Regions from separate parts of the Chryseobacterium capnotolerans genome, predicted to be linked through region 4. Evidence: riboswitches for the same ligand, from Rfam matches in the RefSeq annotation. Region 4 holds a riboswitch; each other region holds the start of a gene.

Region 1 (4,560 bases), 2.3 Mb from region 4:
CAAATGGTAAAATTTGTTGATAACCTCGGTGGTAACGGTTCAAGTGATATTTCCGGAATGTTTTCAGTGAGCAGTGTTGAAAATTAGACTCTACTCTGCTGCAATGAAAAAAGGATTAAATATTTTAGTGATTCTTATTCTGTTAATATCATGTAATAATGATCGTTATGAGCCTATTTCTGACGATAATCCACAAATTTCACTCAATATTCCGTCTGGATTTCCGGAACTAAATAATTCGGTGAACTCTAACAGTCCTACAAAATATGGGATAGAGTTGGGGAAAAAATTATTTAATGAGAAAAGGCTAAGTACAGATAATAGTATTTCCTGCTCTAGTTGTCATATACAGGAAAATGCCTTTGCCGATAATAATGCACAGGGAATAGGAATTCAGAATAGAGTAGGATTACGAAATGTGCCGGCTATTCAGAACATGCTGTTTATGAAGTTTTATAATTGGGATGGCAATATTCTTCAATTGGAAAATCAACCCCTGGTTCCTATTATCACTCATGAAGAAATGGGTTCTTCTATTCTGGAGGTGATAGGGAAAATAAGGGATGATATGATGTATAAAGATCTGTTCCGAAAAGCATTTGGAGACGAAACTATTACTGCTGAAAGGATTTATAAAAGTATTGCTCAATATGAGTACACTCTGATTTCTGCCAATAGTAAATATGATAAGGTAAAAAGAAAAGAAGGAGAAACTTTCACGGAAAACGAGGCCCTGGGATATCAGACTTTTCAACAGAAATGTGTGAGTTGCCATAGTACGGAATTGTTTACCGATCAAAGTTTTAGAAATATAGGATTTCCCTTAAATCCGGATACCAATGAAGCAGGGCGTGGAAGAGTTACTGGTATTCAGGAAGATTATATGAGTTTTCGGGTTCCTTCTTTACGAAATGTAGAATACACAGCTCCTTACGGAAGTTTTGGACAATTTCCGACTTTAAAGGCTGTTCTGGATTATTTCGATAAAGGTGTTTTGGATGCCGATAATCTTGATCCTGTCTTTAAAAATAATAAAAACAGAATTCCTCTCACAGAGCAAGAAAAGACTAATCTTATCCTGTTTATGAAAACACTGAGCGATCGTGAATTTGTGAAAAAATAATCATTGATAAAAACAGTGGAATTCAATAAAAAATTATTATTTACATCCCGTTACAATGTAGCGGGATTTTTCATGTTTATTGATTGATAATCATTTTATTCTGCATGACATCGTATCTGGTGGGAATTTTATATCTTTGCCGGAATTTGGTGAGCCATAATAAGCTCTTAAAAGGGAATCCGGTGAAAATCCGGAACAGACCCGCTGCTGTAAGCTCCGCACCAAAGTTTTTGAAAAATGCATCCACTGTTTTTAGGAATGGGAAGGATTTCAAAAATGGAGTAAGTCAGAAGACCTGCCAGAAATAATAAACGTTTGACGCTTTCGTGGAATAAAGCTTAGGACAACAATGATTCTGTGCAGTGACAGCTGTGCTTTGTCGTTGCTTTTCTTATATCCATTTGCGTCATCATGATCCATGAATGAGCTAATGGTAGCAAAACTAACTACATTTCAATTCCATACAATTGTTTTCACGGTATTCGTGTTAACCTCTCAAATTCTATCTTCCCAAACCAGGAAAAAAGACAGCATTAAAGGGGAAACCATAAAGACTGTCAATATTTACAAGAAGAACTTTAAAGAAATCATCCCTGCACAGGTCTTACAGGGTGAAGAACTCGAAAGGCTCAACAGTCATTCTGTTGCTGATGCTTTACGATATTTTTCCGGTGTTCAGATTAAAGATTATGGTGGCATGGGTGGTATGAAAACAGTCAATATACGAAGTATGGGAAGCCAGCATGTAGGCGTTTTCTATGATGGAATTCAATTGGGAAATGCCCAAAACGGACAGGTGGACCTGGGAAGATATTCTTTGGATGATCTGGAAGAAATTTCTTTGTACAATGGTCAGAAAAGTGAGATCTTCCAACCTGCCAAAGACTTCGGGTCATCAGGATCAATCTATTTACAGCCTAAAACACCAGTATTCACAGGAAACAGAAAAACCAATCTTACCATAAGAGCAAAAAGTGCTTCCATTGATTTATTTAATCCTTCATTCCGGTTAGAACAGAAGATATCAAAACGGATAGCAGCCAGTTTCAGTGCAGAGTTTCTCCAGAGTGATGGTCTTTATAAATTTCGTTATGGAAGAAAATATCCCAATGGAGCCACTGCTTCTGATACCATTTCCAAAAGATATGATTCCGACATTAAAGCAAAACGGTTTGAAACATCTGTGAATGGAACTCTGAACAACGGAAGCTGGAATATCCGTGGTTATGGGTATATTTCAAACCGTGGTATTCCGGCACCTATCGTGAAGAACCGTTTTAAAGCAAGAGGGGCAAGAATGCTTGATGAGAATTATTTTGTACAGGCCAATTTCAGAAAAAAGCTGTTTCCTAAGCTTGAAACTCAACTGAAGGCAAAGTTTGCTTATGATTACACTTATTTTAATGATACTGTATTGTCTCAGTCTGCAATGCCTGCCATCAATACTTATATTCAACGCGAGGTCTATGTTTCCTCTTCCAATCTATATTCAATTACTCCTAATTGGGATGTCAGTTTGAACGGAGATTTCCAATACAATACCCTTGATGCTGATTTGTATAATTTCTCTTATCCTACCCGTTATACAACCCTGGTTGCATTGGCTACTACCTATCAGTGGAACAGATTTAAATTCTTAGGAAGCCTGTTAGGGACATTTACTTCAGAAAAGGTAAAAATGAATTTCAAACCTGATGACAGAAGAGAATGGACACCTGCTTTCTTCATGAGCTATCAGCCCGCTTCAATACCTGAACTTACCCTAAGAGCTTTCTATAAAAATATCTTTAGACTACCCACCTTTAATGACCTGTATTATACCAGTGTTGGTAATACTTTTCTTAAACCGGAATTTACCCACCAGTATGATGTAGGTTTTACTTATCAGAAAAAATATGATAGATCTTTATTCAAAGGACTTTATATAAAAGTAGATGGGTATTATAACAAAGTGACAGATAAGATTGTGGCCATCCCAACAACCAATATGTTCCGCTGGATGATGCTCAATCTTGGAAAGGTTGAAATTATGGGAGCAGACGTAAATGTTCAAGCGGAATTAATGCTTGGAAAGGTGAAACTTAGACCATTATTGGCTTATACCTACCAGAGTGCTAAAGATAAAACCATTACTAAAGGATTTAAAGAAACCTATTATGGGGAGCAAATTCCTTATACACCAAGGCACAGCGGATCTTTTACCCTGATGGCAGATTATAAAGACTGGAGTTTTAATTACAGTACAATCTATGTGGGAGAAAGATATGACGGACAGCAGGATAATATCCGCTATAACTATATTCAGCCCTGGTATACCTAGACCTTTCTGTCCAGAGAAAACTAAACCTTGCGGGACATCCTTTTAAAATAAACCTTGAAATGAACAATGTTTTCAACCAATATTATGATGTGGTACTCAATTATCCTATGCCGGGAAGAAACTTTAGACTCACTTTAAATTTCACCTTATGAGAAAACTAAATATTTATTTTCTGTTTTTGACATTAATTGCCCTTGTTTCATGTCGTACCGATGATGTCATTATTCCCATGGAAGTAGTGGAAGGGCTTAATCCCGTTGAGAAAACAAAAATAAAAGGATTCTACGTATTGAACGAAGGAAATATGGGAAGCAATAAATGCACCCTTGATTTCTTTGATTATACCAAAGGAACCTATTTCAGAAATATTTATTCCGAGATCAACCCGAATGTTTTAAAAGAGTTGGGGGACGTTGGAAATGATATTAAAATCTATGGAAGCAAAATGTACATTGTGGTAAATGTTTCTAATACCATCGAAGTCTTGGAAGCGAAAACAGCCAAGCATATCAAGTCTATTTATCTACAGAATTGCAGATACATGACCTTTAAAGATGGGAAAGCTTATGCCAGCAGCTATGCCGGCCCTGTGGATATCAATCCGTTGGCTCCCAAAGGAAAAGTAGCAGAAATAGATACAATATCGCTGACTATTCAACGTACAGCAACAGTAGGATATCAGCCTGAAGAAATGGAAATTGTAGGGAATCAACTATTTGTTGCCAATTCCGGAGGATATATGGTTCCGAATTATGACAGAACCGTTTCAGTGATTGATCTGAACACGTTTACAGAAAAGAAAAAAATTGATGTCGCTATCAACCTTCACCGTCTTAAAAAAGACAATTATGGAGACCTGTATGTAACCTCAAGAGGGGATTATTATAACGTTCCTTCCAATTTATATCTGATAGATGCAGCAACAGGAAACATTAAAAAAGACTTTCATATTGCAGTGAGCGAAATGACTATTGTGAATGATAAACTGTATTACTACGGAAATGAGTTCAATTACAATACCCACTCCTATGTAAAAACCTATGGAATTATAGATGTAAAGACAGAGCAGGTGATTTCCAACAGGATTATTGATAAGGAATATGAAGACCTCATTAAA
Region 2 (4,560 bases), 1.9 Mb from region 4:
TTGAAAGGTCTTTTCCGGCATATAACTTCCATCTTTCTGTTCCAGAGGTGTTTCCAGAGAACGTATTTAATGATAAACTGGAAACCTGATTATTGTTGGAAGTAAAATTGAAATAAGCAGCCTGTGACTGGATAAGCTGTAGAGCTTGTTCCGCTGTGATACTGCCGTTATATTGAATTCCAAAAACGAAGGAATTAGCTTTTCCACTTGAATTATTGGTTCCGAAATCTACAACAACAAGGCTTTTATTGTTTCCTGTTCCTATCCAATTGGTGATTTGGGATAAGGTGTACCATTGAGAACTGTAGGCTGGTACCGGAGTTGATGGTGGTGTGTCGATGAAATCAAGACCATAAGTAATGCCAAACCACAGCCCGTCTGTTAAAGCCGTATACCCTACACCATTATTTTGATTGGACATATTTCCGGCAGTTGACCCGGTCCAGGTAATCCAGTAATCATCAGTACTTGGAGTATGGTGATTATATTTGAAACTGTGTAGAAATCCTGAAGGAATGTCAGCCTCTATTTTAGGTTCTGCAGCCACAATCGCATTGATCATGTCTTCGGCTGTTAAATTATCATCATCAAAACGATAGCCCCATGCATAAGATTTAGGAGTATTATTATCATTGAAATCAGCAATGAAATAAGCCTTTTTAGAACCGGTTCCCACCCAAAACTTAATGTCGTTTTCTGTAAACTGGGCAAAGAAAAACTGCGTACAAAGCAGTAAGAAAAAAAGATAGATTTTTCTCATAATATAATTAAATTAAAGTTTTATTCCCGAAACTTATTTATCTACAGGATGATCTTCAGCCTGAAACTAAATGTGTATTTAAGGCAGGTCTCCTGGCTCGCATCCTATAGCCAACCTTCCCGGATCCTAGCCCAGTGGTATTATTAATAGCTATAGGTAAAACAGCTTACAGTTGCGGGTACAGCTCAAGATTTAAATAATATTCTCACTTGATTCCCTATTGTGAACAGTGTTCAACCTTAAAAACGGTGCAAATATATCATATAAATTTTGATATCTGTTTTGTGAATTATAGATCAGGTTTCAGTGTTTTCTGATGATGGATTTTGTTGATTGATAATGAATTGCTACTTTGTTTTTGATTTCCCGAATCAAATAGGGTATTTCATTGTTTATATTGAATTCATCTTAGTATTCTATTGTTAAAATACAATTATCATTGTATTCAAGATCAGTTTACAATCAATTTATACTTTCGCGCCATAAAAGTTACTATGAAAAGAATACTATTATCTGCTTTGATGATGGCTGCATTGTGGTCATGCAAAGATGATGACAACAATATGAATAATCCAGATATTAATTATTCTAAACTTCCGCAGGAGTTTCCATTTTCAAAACTGGCAACAATAAATGGAGTAGATGTCATTAATGGTGGATTCGGATCCGGAGCGGCAGCTCATCCCACAAGAAAAGGTGAGTTTTATGTTATTACAGACCGTGGCCCCAATACCGATTATAAGAGCGGGAAGAAGTTTTTAGCACCTAATTTTACGCCTACTATTATGCATTTTAAAATTAATGCTGAAGGAAAGGTGGAAGTGATTAAATATATTAAACTTAAAAACCCATCCGGTCAGCCTATCACAGGGCTTCCAAACCCTTTAGGAATGGGAAGCACGGGTGAAGTAGCCTATGATGAAGCAGGAAATGAGTTGGGTACGGATAAATATGGTTTAGACAGTGAAAGCATTGTAGCGGCACCTGATGGTACATTCTGGGTTTCTGATGAATATGGTCCACATATAGTTCATTACAATGCAGATGGAGTGGAGATGGAAAGGATAAGCCCAATGGGTGTAAATACAGGAACTAGAAAATTACCCGCTGTTTTAGCAAAAAGAAGAGCGAACAGAGGAATGGAAGGGCTTTGCATTACTCCAGACGGAAAAACATTGGTAGGAACAATGCAATCGATGATGTTGGTTCCTTCAAAAGCTTTGGCAACTAATACGACTTTAACCAGAATTGTAACTTTCGATATTATTACAGGGCAAACGAAACAATATATTTATAAACAGGATGGCGGAGCTTCTGATTCGGTTTGTGATATTACAGCATTGGGGAATAATGAATTCCTTGTTATTGAAAGAGATGGTAACTTCGGAACACAGGGTGGAATTAAAAAGGTATACAGAATCAACCTAAGTGATGCAACAGATGTAACCGGAACTGATCTTGCGGCCGTAGACGGAATGAAAGTAAATGGAAAAGCTTTGGAGCAATGTACCTGGGATGAGCTTACCAACGCAGGAATTAAGCCTGTGACTAAAAAATTAGCTGTAGACCTTGTTGCAAAGCTTGGTTATGAACATGATAAATTTGAAGGAATTGTTTATTTAGGAAATAATAAACTGGCTGTTTTCAATGATGATGATTTTGGAGTAGTAGACGACGGAAGCGGAAACCCAAAAGCTAAAATCCTTCCTAAAACCGGGAAGGTTGACAAAGGAACTATGTATATAGTCGATATTCAATAATTAGATTTTTTTAACGGAAAACGGCGGAATTTATTCCGCCGTTTTTTATTGTATATCATTTGAATGGTTCAATAGAAATGGGCTTTAGTCCATTTAAATGAGAAATTAATATCCATTGACTTTAGCCAAAACCTATAATAAAAAGCCCCTGAAAATAAATTTCAGGGGCTTTTATATGTATATTATTCGTCTCAATATTAGTTGAAAGCCTCAATAATCTTAGAGAAATCCTCTAATTTCAAAGCAGCACCTCCGATAAGACCTCCGTCAATATCAGGCTGAGAGAAGATTTCCTTCGCATTATCAGGTTTCACAGAACCTCCGTAAAGGATAGAAACCTCATTAGCAACCTCTTGCCCGTATTTAGAAGCAATGATGTTTCTGATGTGTGCGTGAATTTCCTGAGCTTGCTCTGGACTTGCTGTTTCTCCTGTTCCGATAGCCCAAACCGGTTCGTAAGCGATTACAACTTTTTTGATCTCTTCAGCAGAAAGCGTGAAAAGGGCTACTTCAGTTTGGTTTTTTACTACCTCAAGGTGCTGTCCTGCTTTTCTTTGATCAAGAGTTTCTCCGTTACAATAGATTGGAGTAAGACCTTTATCTAAAGCTAATTTTACTTTTCTGTTGCAGTGAGAATCTGTTTCTCCGTGATATTGTCTTCTTTCAGAGTGTCCGATCAAAGAACCTGTTGCGTCTATAGACTCCAACATATCAGCAGAGATTTCTCCTGTGTAGGCACCGCTTTCGTGCTCACTCATATCCTGAGAGAATACTCCGATCTCATCCTTTTCAAAGATATCTTTAGCCATCATTAAATATAAAGATGGTGGAGCAATCCAAACCTCACAGTTCGTTGCATTATTGTTTTTATAGCTTAGCAATTGAATCATTAATTGTTGTGCATCAATTACATTTTTGTTCATTTTCCAGTTGCCTGCAACTATTTTTCTTCTCATAAGATTTATATATTGATTTATTTTACTTTTTAATTAAACTCACAGTTTACATCTGCGTTATCTGCAAAATCTGCGTGCTTTATTTTTTCTCTCGCAGATTAGTTTGATTTAGCAGATTAATGTAGTCGTAATAGATCTTTACAGATTATTGACCACTCTTTTTATATTATCTAAAATATTGGTTGTATTAAAGTTAATTAATAGTCCCAGTTTCTTGTCAGACAATCTCAAATAAGTATATAATTGTTTATAATAAACATTATCAAGCTCTTTTACAGATTTTAATTCTAAAATAACTTTATCTTCCACTAAAATGTCAATTTTAAAATTGATATCAAATTTTTTATTGTCATAATAAACAGGAAGTAAAACTTCAGATTTAACGCTCAATCCATTTTCTTCTAATTCGTAGATGAGAATTTTTTGATACACAGATTCCAGTAAACCAGGACCTAGCTGATTATAAACCTTGAAAACAGACTTTCGTACAATATATGAAATTTCATTTTCTGTCATAAAGTATCAATCTGCGCTATCTGCAAAATCTGCGAGAGCTTTATTTATTGATCCCTTCCAATTTAAACATGAAAGCATACACCAAAGCCAGATCCTTCAGATAATCAAACCTTCCGGAAGCTCCACCATGGCCATAGTCCATGTCTGTTTTTAATAATAATACGTTTTTATCCGTTTTCATATCTCTCAGTTTGGCTACCCATTTAGCAGGTTCAAAATACTGAACCTGAGAATCATGCAGTCCTGTTGTTACCAATAGATTCGGATAGTTTTTCTTTTCAATATTTTCGTAAGGAGAATAAGATTTCATATAGAAATAAGCCTCCTTATTGTTAGGATTACCCCATTCATCATATTCGTTGGTTGTCAAAGGAATGCTGGTGTCAAGCATGGTATTGACAACGTCTACAAAAGGAACCTGAGAAATAACACCATTCCAAAGGCTAGGGCTCATATTCGCGATAGCCCCCATTAAAAGTCCTCCGGCACTTCCGCCCTGAGCATATAAATGTTTAGGTGATGTATATTTTTCTTTCACAAGATATTCTCCGGCATCAATGAAATCGGT
Region 3 (4,560 bases), 300 kb from region 4:
CCGTGAGGCTGATTCGGATACGCTTTTACTGATTGATGAGTTCGGAACGGGTTCTGATCCTGAATTAGGTGGTGCTTTGGCTGAAAGTTTCATGGAGTTTTTCTATGATAAGAAGAGTTTTGCGATCATTACAACGCATTACACCAATATCAAACTGGTTATAGAACAGCTTCCGAATGCTCAGAATGCTGCAATGCTTTTCAACGAAGAAACGCTGGAGCCCATGTACAAACTGGAAGTAGGACAAGCAGGAAGTTCATTTACTTTTGAAGTTGCTGAGAAGAATAAAATCCCAAGGTTTATCATTCATTCTGCCAAGAAAAAAGTGGAACATGATATTGTGAATCTTGATAAAACGATTGTAAAACTGCAGCAAGAAAAGTTTGAGGTTGAAAAACTGAAATCTGATCTTGCAGAAAGAAAAGAATCTGTAGAAGATAAACGTGATAATCTTCAGAAACTGAATGACCAGCTTCAGCAGAAACTTTTCAATTTCCAGAAACTTTATGAAGAGGAACATCGTAAACTTCAGTTTGGAAACAAGATTGAAACTTTCATCGACAGCTATACAAAAGGAAAGTCCAGAAAAGATGTAGTGAAGGATTTTGTAAAACTGCTCGAACAGGAAAAATTCAGAAAGATTGGTGCTGATAAAGATGAATCCAAGCGCCTTCAGGTGGTGAAGAGAAAGATCACCCAACAGCTTAAGAAAGAAGAGGTAATTGAAAAAATTGCAGAAACCAACGAAAAACTGGAGGAAAAACGCAAAAGTGACCGCGAAATATGGATGAAAATAGGCCAGCGTGTCCGAATTACAGGAAGTACAAGCGTAGGAACCATTGAGAAAATTTCCAGAAATAAAGTGATTGTCAATTATGGAACTTTCAAAACAACCATTGATGCAGATGAATTAGAGAGAATCTAATCAATTTGGAAATGGATTAAATTTGAGAATTTGAAAATTCACTGAATACAATAATGGAAGAGGGCGTCTGAAGATGCTCTCTTTTTCTTTTGCACATTATCATCATAATTTTTCCTACTTTTAACAGAAACAATAATTTATGAAACCATTAAAAGTATTATCAGACCTTATTCCGATACCTAGTTATACGGTAATTATTCTGTGTTTTTTCTTTCCTTTTTTTCTGATAAAATGTGGAGATACCACCTTAATGTCTATTAAAGGAACAGATCTGGTAACTGGAATTTCCCAGCAAACAATGAATGAACGGATGAAAGAAAACCTGAAGAAAAGCTCTCCGTTTGGCTCTGCTTTCGGAAATGATTCAGGTGATAAATCTTCAAATTCCGATTCTGAATACTCACCATTGAACGAATCCAACAATAAAAAAGAGAAAGAAAATATTCCGCCAAGCCCGATTATTATCATCGCTTTTCTGGCAGCTATTGTTGGGATTATCATTCAAGTCATAAAAAGTATTAAGAAGAAATACATGTATCACATTGCCATTTCTTTAGTAGGACTTATCTCTTTACTGGCTTTCTATTTAACCTTCCAATCAAAAATGGAAGGATTAGGAAACAATCAGGTTGGAATGGGATTAGGCGGCGGAGTGACCATCAGCTATGGTTTTGGAACAGCTTTTTATGTATGTGGAGCTTTATTTCTTGTTGTACTGTTATTCTTCGGGGTATTTTCTTATTACCTTAAAAATGATCCGAAAGCTATTTATAATTCATCTAATCAGAAGTCAGAATCTTAATACAAGATTTGTAGATGAAAAACTATTTTAATATGGACAAGATATATCGATCATTATTTTTAATTGGTATTTTCAGTATTTCACCTTTTATGAGTGCACAGCAGAAAATACCCAATCCGGCACAAAAATTCAGTACGTTAAAAATTGATGATATTTCAAAGGAAAACCTGATTGTACCTACTTATGAGACCCTGGTTTCCTATGCCAAAAAAAAGCAGCCAATCAATGGGATATTTTACACCGTAGGACATGATAAAGACAACAATAAACATATTGCTGAGCTGAGAGACAAAGCTGACAACCCTATTCCATTAACGACTTATGAATTCAAGGACGGAATAATCAGCCTTATTCTGACGGGTAAAAAAGATACACAGAAGTATACAAGAACAACTGAAAATGCAGGATATACCCAACAGTTTTCTAACTCATTTCAGACCCAAGTTAACTTCTACAAAAATGGTTCAATTCATACCATAAGACATTTTGGATACGGAGTAAAAGCTGCCGGTTATCCGCGAGGAATATGGTACGCTTATGCTGAAGACGGAACATTACTACAAAAAATAGACCATGACTCTCCTTTCAGGATGAATTTTTACGATGTTCTGGCTATAGCGGATTCATATGGATCTCCCTTTATAGGTATTTATAGAGCTTTTAATGACATTCATTCCTATTGGTATATTTTACTTTCTCCACATCCAGAAGACAGAACGACAAAAGAGAGAACCCTATTGGTAGACGATAAAACAGGGCAAATAATATACAGTATCGTCGATGGACAAAAAAAGTATTTGAAAACCAAAGCCTATGATAAACTAAATCTCAGTAAAGAATCTCTGGAATGGTTACAGGAGAATGACAAGTATTATATTCCTGATGATGAATTTTATAAATTATTCAGAGTATATTGATAATTTCAATAAATACATTTTTATTTTACCCATCCAAAAAGCATTAAATTTATATATTTGGGAATCTAAAATTTGTTAAGATGATTTCAGTAAACAAAGCATTGTACCTGTCTGCTTTCAGTATTTTTTCTTTAGCCTTCGTTAAAGGGCAAAACAAAGTTCCTTTTGGTGTTGTAAAAGCTGAAGAAGGATATGCCAATGTACGTGTACATAAAGACAACTACAGAAAAATTGTAGATAAGATCCGTATGCGTAAAGGGGATGTATTTGTTTATGTAAAACCTGCTCCGGGAGAAACGGAATGGATCTGGATCAAATATCCTGAAAAGCAGGATGATGACAAACCATTTGTACGATATGAAACTCTTGACAAAGAAGGAATGGTTAACAAAGAACGTATTGCCTTTGTGGATCAGCTTCCCGCTTATACTCCTTCTAAATCTAAAAACGGAAGATCATTGATCTTCACTGATAATTCTGATCCCAAAATTCCTACTGCACAAAGAAGTAAAGTGGTTATTGATGTTTACCCATCCAATGCCGGTTACCGTAAAAAGGAAAAAGATTCAGAAGGAAAGCTTCTTACAATTGATAAAGTTAAACCGTGGGGAATTGGCAACGACCTTCCTGAAGGAATGACTGAAATCAAATCTATCAGACTTCAGCAGCCCGGAAGAGGTTCTGTTTTTGTAAGAGAAGCCATCAAAAATATGTTCCAGCCCACTATGGACTTTAACAATATAGGAGTAACCTCCCTGGACAATGACAACATTTTCCTTTATATGATCAATGGTTCGGGGAATATAGATATACCACTTTATGGACGATCAAAAAGGGAAGAGTAATCAGTCAGATTATTTATCATAATCCGGAATAAATTCATTATTTTTGCACCGAAAAAGTTTAGGCTTATTCATCACAGAAACTGGTTCTGCATAACCGCAGATTAAAAGGGAACCGTGTGAAAATCACGGACTGTCGCGCAACTGTAAGTAACTGAAATCTTTATCAAAAGATCCACTGTGCGAGGCATGGGAAGGAGATAAATGATGTTACAAGTCAGGAGACCTGCCGCTTTCTTAAACAAGAAACTTTCGCGATTTGAAGTTTTATTGATCTGATGGATTGTTTCAGGGATTTCCAATGTTCCTGTCATTATTCTGTTGTTTTGATATTATTTCATTTCGCCTTATTTAATAATGAAATATGACTACAGAAGAAAGAATTGAAGCTGCCGAAACCAGAATCTTTAAAGCGGTTTTCCCTAACACAACCAATCATTACGATACTCTTTTCGGAGGTACTGCTATGCAGCTTATGGATGAAGTAGCCTTTATTGCTGCGACCCGTTTCGCAAGAAAAAGAGTGGTAACTGTAAGTAGTGACAAAATCGATTTTAAAAAACCAATTCCTGCCGGAACGATTGTAGAACTGATCGGAAAAGTTTCATACGTTGGAAAGACAAGTATGAAAGTAAGCGTTGAAATCTACACAGAGCAGATGTACTCTTATGAGAGAGAAAAAGCCATCGTAGGTGACTTTACTTTTGTTGCAATTGATGAATTCAAGAAACCAATCCAGATACTATAAATAAAAAAGTTTCGGGCGGCCAAAGGCCGCCCGAAACTCATTATAATATGTCTTGTTTGCTAAACTCTGGATAAAATATTCCTGTTTTCACTGATTTCAGAAAAGCTAAACAAACGGCTTCTATTGATTATAGGAGAAACAATAAAATCCAGTCATCAGCTTTTTATTTGAGATTATTTTAAAACTTTTTCAGTTTCCAGGCTTCTGCTCAACAGCAGTTCAAAAGCTTCTCCCATTTCATCTGATGCTCTCGTAATGACAGTTTCCAGCATATTCCTGATCTGCTTTTCAGTAACACCTGCTTCTGTCCAGCTTTTTCCTGAAGT
Region 4 (4,560 bases):
GCAACTGAAGAGATTGAAGACAATGGATGGGAAATTTTGAATTATAGAGTTTATTAAGAGAGTGGGGTAAAATTGAAGGAGAAAATATGAGAGAAGACTTTAGTAATTTATTTGATGCAAATGAATATATAAAATTAAATAATATCAAAATCATCAAATAGAAATGAAAGCAGCAGTTTATTTCAATTATGCAAAAACGACAAGTAAATAAACGGGTATAAAAAAATTGAGCACTAAAAAAGTGCTCAATTCGTGGTGTAGTATATATAGATTGTTATTAGTTCTGCTGTTCTCTGTTAAGTTTCTTTCTGAAAAGTAACAGTAGTGAGCTGAAGAATGTCAGATAAGCAATATTGAATATCGCTCCCCCAACCCATCCTGAATATGGCAATGGTAAAAGACCTTTAATCGGAATGATAAACAGAGTCAGGACAAATGGAGTCAATAAAGCCATCCATCTTGGCAACAATGTTTTATTTAAAAGAATACACACTGCAAATGAAATCCATCCAATGGCTAATACTCCAATAGCCGCTCCCCAGGCTATGTTAAGCATTTTCATAAAACCCCGGCCTGTTTCCAAAAGATATGGATGAGCCACCGGATCTGTATGATAGATTGCTTTATAGATTTCGCCTACATAGAAGAAACCTGCATGGCCTAAAGGAGACAACACCGCCCCAACCAATAAGATCCAGTAAACAGCTACCGAATACCATTTTCCGGTATCTTTAAAAAACTGGAAAACCAGCCATGTTGCCGGAAGCAGCAAAGGTCCTGTGAGTGCTCCGATTAAAGCTCCAAACATTAATCCTGGTGTTGAGCCTTCCAGCATCAAAGTAGCAAATTCAACATTCACCTGATCGGCATAGGTCTTTGAGAATAATGGATAATCAGCAGGATTCGGGTCAAAGCCGGCTACGAAAACATCACCGATAATCCAACATATAGATACCATAATAGCTGCTGCAAAACACCAATTTACTTTACTTGAATATTTCATAATTTAAAATCATTTTTTACTTTCACTTTCTTCATTATCTCTATTTTTCATGCTTTTGCGTATGGTAAAATAAATATTATTAAGAATCATTCTAAATAATTATTTATATTTGTGCAAAGCTAATCGGTAATACAGCTCATACAGGTATGTAGAAGGGAGTAAAAAGTCCGTAAAAAGGAGATTTCTAATTAAAATAAAAGCATAATGACAGTAAGAATCTATGATGATAAAATTGGAGGTACCCTCATTGAAAGAAAGTATCCTGATGTTTTTTTTCTGAATGACGGGGAAATCACAGAGTGTATTACGTCTCTGAAACCTCCTTATGGAAATGGTTTTTATCATGAGATCTGCTTTGAGAATGTTCACATTGGCTTTGGAAATGTCTCCCTTGAAAATAAAGTATTACTCTATTTTGAAGCTGACTTTGAGAGCGTTGAAATGCATTTTTCATTAAAAGGAAAAAGCGCTGCCCTTTCAGAAAATTTCAACAATAAAGTGTGTTTTGAAAGCTATCAGCACAATATCATTTATGCCCATCAGATGTCTGGCCAGATGGAATTCGACGGACATGAAATGCAGATCCTGGAAGTCAATTTAGCGCCCGCTTTTTTTAAAAAATTTCTTCCTGAAGACTCTGACCTGTTCAATACTTTCAGAAATGCTATTGAAAAACAACACTCATGTCTTATCAATCCGGACCATTGCAGGATCAACCTGGAAATGTATCAGGTACTAAACGACATCATCCATTGCGACAGAAAAGGGATTTTTAAAAGGATTTATCTTGAAGCTAAGGTTGCTGAACTCCTTCTGTTACAACTGGAACAGCTTTTTAAAAACGAATCTTCCCCCTCATCTCTTCCTAAAAAAGATGAAGATAAAATATATGCTGTGAGAGATTTTATTGTCAATAATCTCAGCACAACCTGTTCATTAATTGATCTTGCCCATCAGGTAGGTACGAATGAATTTACATTGAAAAAGGGCTTTAAAGAACTATTTGGAACTACTGTTTTCAATTTCTGGAACGACATGAAAATGGAAGAAGCGAAAAAAATGTTGCTTGAAGGACACTTGAACATCAATGAAATTTCCGATATTATCGGATATAAAAACCCAAGGCATTTTTCTTCAGCATTTAAGAGAAAGTACAATTTAATTCCAAGTAAACTTAAGAACACTAATGGAATAAGCAGCTAAATTCATTGATAATTCCAACTCATATTTGCTGATTCTCACCTCATCAAAATTTAAAATTTTCACTCTGGATTATATAGGCTTAATTGCTCTATTTTTAAATAACGAAAATTACTATAAAAGCACACCCTTTATTTTATTTCATTTAACATTGAGGCACATTTGTTAATGATTTGGTAATAATAAAACACTGTAAAAAGACTGATTTTTATCATATCGCCAAAAAACAAACCCCTACAAACAAAACATTATCAACTCATTACTGAAAATTAATTATTGTTTGCATAAAATATTTTGCCGTTCTCATAAAATGTCTATATTTACCACCAAGGAGTTCTTAACACCTTCTTTATCAACCGAAATTGGTAACACTTAGCTGTGTATTAAAAGGGAATCGTGTGCAAATCACGAACTGTCGCGCAACTGTAAGTAACAATAAAAAGGTTTTTATCAAATTCATATCCACTGTATGCTGCGGTATATGGGAAGGATGATAAAAACTGTTACAAGTCAGGAGACCTGCCTATTTCGAATTGACGATGCTTTCGCGATTTGAAGCTTATAGTCAGGTATGATACGGTATGGATAATGATATGATAACATAGTTTATCAACTTGTATTATTTTTTGAGATAGAGAGTAGCAGAACAGCAGGTTCTTCTATGAATCTACAGCTCACCCGTGTCCCCTTTCCATAATTTTTCTTTCTCACAAAAGACATCGTGAAGTTTACAAGAGCTTTTTATAGGGTTTAATCTATGTAAAAAGTTTAAAAATGTACCAAGCCAATCACAATTATGTATCCATGAGCAACAGATTTATGACAGTAGAAGTCTCATTCTGTGAAATTTCGAAAAGTTCTCTGTCTTCATGCTCATCAACAACTTATCTGATTTCTTCTGATCATTTTCTTTTTATCACCCAACAGCAGCTTAGCAACCCTTCTTTCTTATCACACAAATTTCAACTAAACCATAAATATTACAATGACTAAAAATGAAAACTGGAAGTCTACTGGTGCACAATTCCGGGAGGCCATGCAAAAAGAAAGTCCTCTTCAGATTGTAGGAGCCATCAATGCCAATCATGCATTACTGGCCAAACAAGCTGGCTTCAATGCCATTTATCTTTCAGGAGGCGGGGTTGCTGCCGGGTCTTTAGGAGTTCCGGATTTAGGAATCACTACACTGGAGGATGTGCTGATTGATATTCAAAGAATCACCAACGTTTGTGATCTACCTTTATTGGTAGATGTGGACACAGGATTTGGTCCGTCAGCATTCAACATCGCAAGAACAGTAAAATCATTGATCAAAGCAGGCGCAGCAGCTCTGCATATTGAGGATCAGGTAGGTGCAAAACGTTGCGGACACCGCCCGGGAAAAGAAATCGTAAGCAAAGGGGAAATGGTAGACCGATTAAAGGCTGCAGCTGATGCTCGTACAGACGAAAGCTTTGTAATCGGAGCCCGTACAGACGCTTTTGCGAATGAAGGGCTGGAAAAAACATTGGAAAGAGCCATTGCCTATAAGGAAGCTGGTGCTGATTTCATCTTCGCAGAAGCAGTTCCTGACCTAAGCTTTTATCAAAAATTTGTAGATGCTACAGGAATTCCTGTGCTAGCCAATATCACCGAGTTTGGAATGATTGATTTGTATACTGTTGATGAGCTAAAAGCCGCAGGTGTAGGATTGATCCTCTATCCTCTTTCAGCATTCCGTGCTGCGAATAAAGCAGCTTTGAATGTCTATGAACATATTCGTAAAGATGGAACTCAGGCCCATGTATTAGACACCATGCAGACCAGAGAAGAACTCTACCAAAGCATTGGATATCATGATTATGAACAAAAATTAGATAACCTTTTTAAACAAAATATTAGTAATGTCAACGAATAGCGAACCAACATTCAAGCCTAAGAAGAGCGTAGCCCTTTCAGGAGTAGCAGCAGGGAATACAGCCCTTTGCAGTGTAGGAAAAAGTGGAAATGATCTCCACTACAGAGGATATGACATCCTGGATCTGGCTGAAAAAGCAGAATTTGAAGAAGTAGCTTATCTTTTAATCTACGGTCAGCTGCCTACCGGAGCTCAGTTGAAAAATTATAAAGCCAAATTAAAATCTCTTCGAGGACTTCCGCATTCTGTAAGAAATATTTTAAAAAGTATTCCGGCAGCAGCGCATCCGATGGACGTGATGAGGTCTATGGTATCTGCTATTGGCAGTATTCAGCCTGAAAAAGATGATCACAATGTAGCCGGAGCAAGAGATATTGCAGATAAATTATTAGCTTCATTCAGTTCCGGACTTTTATACTGGTACCACTATACCCACAATGGTAAAGAAATCAATGTAGAA

The links. A riboswitch is a leader RNA that binds a small molecule or an ion and turns the genes downstream of it on or off. The one in region 4 is predicted to bind cobalamin.
Region 1: linked by a shared signal. The riboswitch ahead of H5J24_RS21215 (TonB-dependent receptor plug domain-containing protein) and the one ahead of prpB (methylisocitrate lyase) in region 4 are both predicted to bind cobalamin.
Region 2: linked by a shared signal. The riboswitch ahead of H5J24_RS15235 (hypothetical protein) and the one ahead of prpB (methylisocitrate lyase) in region 4 are both predicted to bind cobalamin.
Region 3: linked by a shared signal. The riboswitch ahead of H5J24_RS04760 (acyl-CoA thioesterase) and the one ahead of prpB (methylisocitrate lyase) in region 4 are both predicted to bind cobalamin.

What each region holds. Positions count from the first base shown of each region.
Region 1 is NZ_CP065589.1:4,407,294-4,411,853, reverse strand. Features, by position in the region: gene H5J24_RS21225 (MbnP family protein) at 1-87, shown strand, start outside; gene H5J24_RS21220 (cytochrome-c peroxidase) at 104-1,123, shown strand; cobalamin riboswitch at 1,254-1,440, shown strand; gene H5J24_RS21215 (TonB-dependent receptor plug domain-containing protein) at 1,542-3,443, shown strand; gene H5J24_RS21210 (YncE family protein) at 3,592-4,560, shown strand, end outside.
Region 2 is NZ_CP065589.1:3,190,415-3,194,974, reverse strand. Features, by position in the region: gene H5J24_RS15235 (hypothetical protein) at 1-760, opposite strand, end outside; gene H5J24_RS15240 (T9SS type A sorting domain-containing protein) at 1-32, opposite strand, end outside; cobalamin riboswitch at 826-1,017, opposite strand; gene H5J24_RS15230 (esterase-like activity of phytase family protein) at 1,255-2,520, shown strand; gene tpiA (triose-phosphate isomerase) at 2,718-3,476, opposite strand; gene H5J24_RS15220 (GxxExxY protein) at 3,615-3,992, opposite strand; gene H5J24_RS15215 (S9 family peptidase) at 4,033-4,560, opposite strand, start outside.
Region 3 is NZ_CP065589.1:1,029,065-1,033,624, reverse strand. Features, by position in the region: gene H5J24_RS04780 (endonuclease MutS2) at 1-925, shown strand, start outside; gene H5J24_RS04775 (hypothetical protein) at 1,065-1,727, shown strand; gene H5J24_RS04770 (hypothetical protein) at 1,760-2,644, shown strand; gene H5J24_RS04765 (hypothetical protein) at 2,725-3,489, shown strand; cobalamin riboswitch at 3,554-3,734, shown strand; gene H5J24_RS04760 (acyl-CoA thioesterase) at 3,851-4,234, shown strand; gene H5J24_RS04755 (HD domain-containing protein) at 4,408-4,560, opposite strand, start outside.
Region 4 is NZ_CP065589.1:1,332,795-1,337,354, reverse strand. Features, by position in the region: gene H5J24_RS25500 (hypothetical protein) at 1-57, shown strand, start outside; gene H5J24_RS06185 (DUF6796 family protein) at 278-1,003, opposite strand; gene H5J24_RS06180 (helix-turn-helix domain-containing protein) at 1,208-2,206, shown strand; cobalamin riboswitch at 2,550-2,744, shown strand; gene prpB (methylisocitrate lyase) at 3,189-4,100, shown strand; gene prpC (bifunctional 2-methylcitrate synthase/citrate synthase) at 4,087-4,560, shown strand, end outside.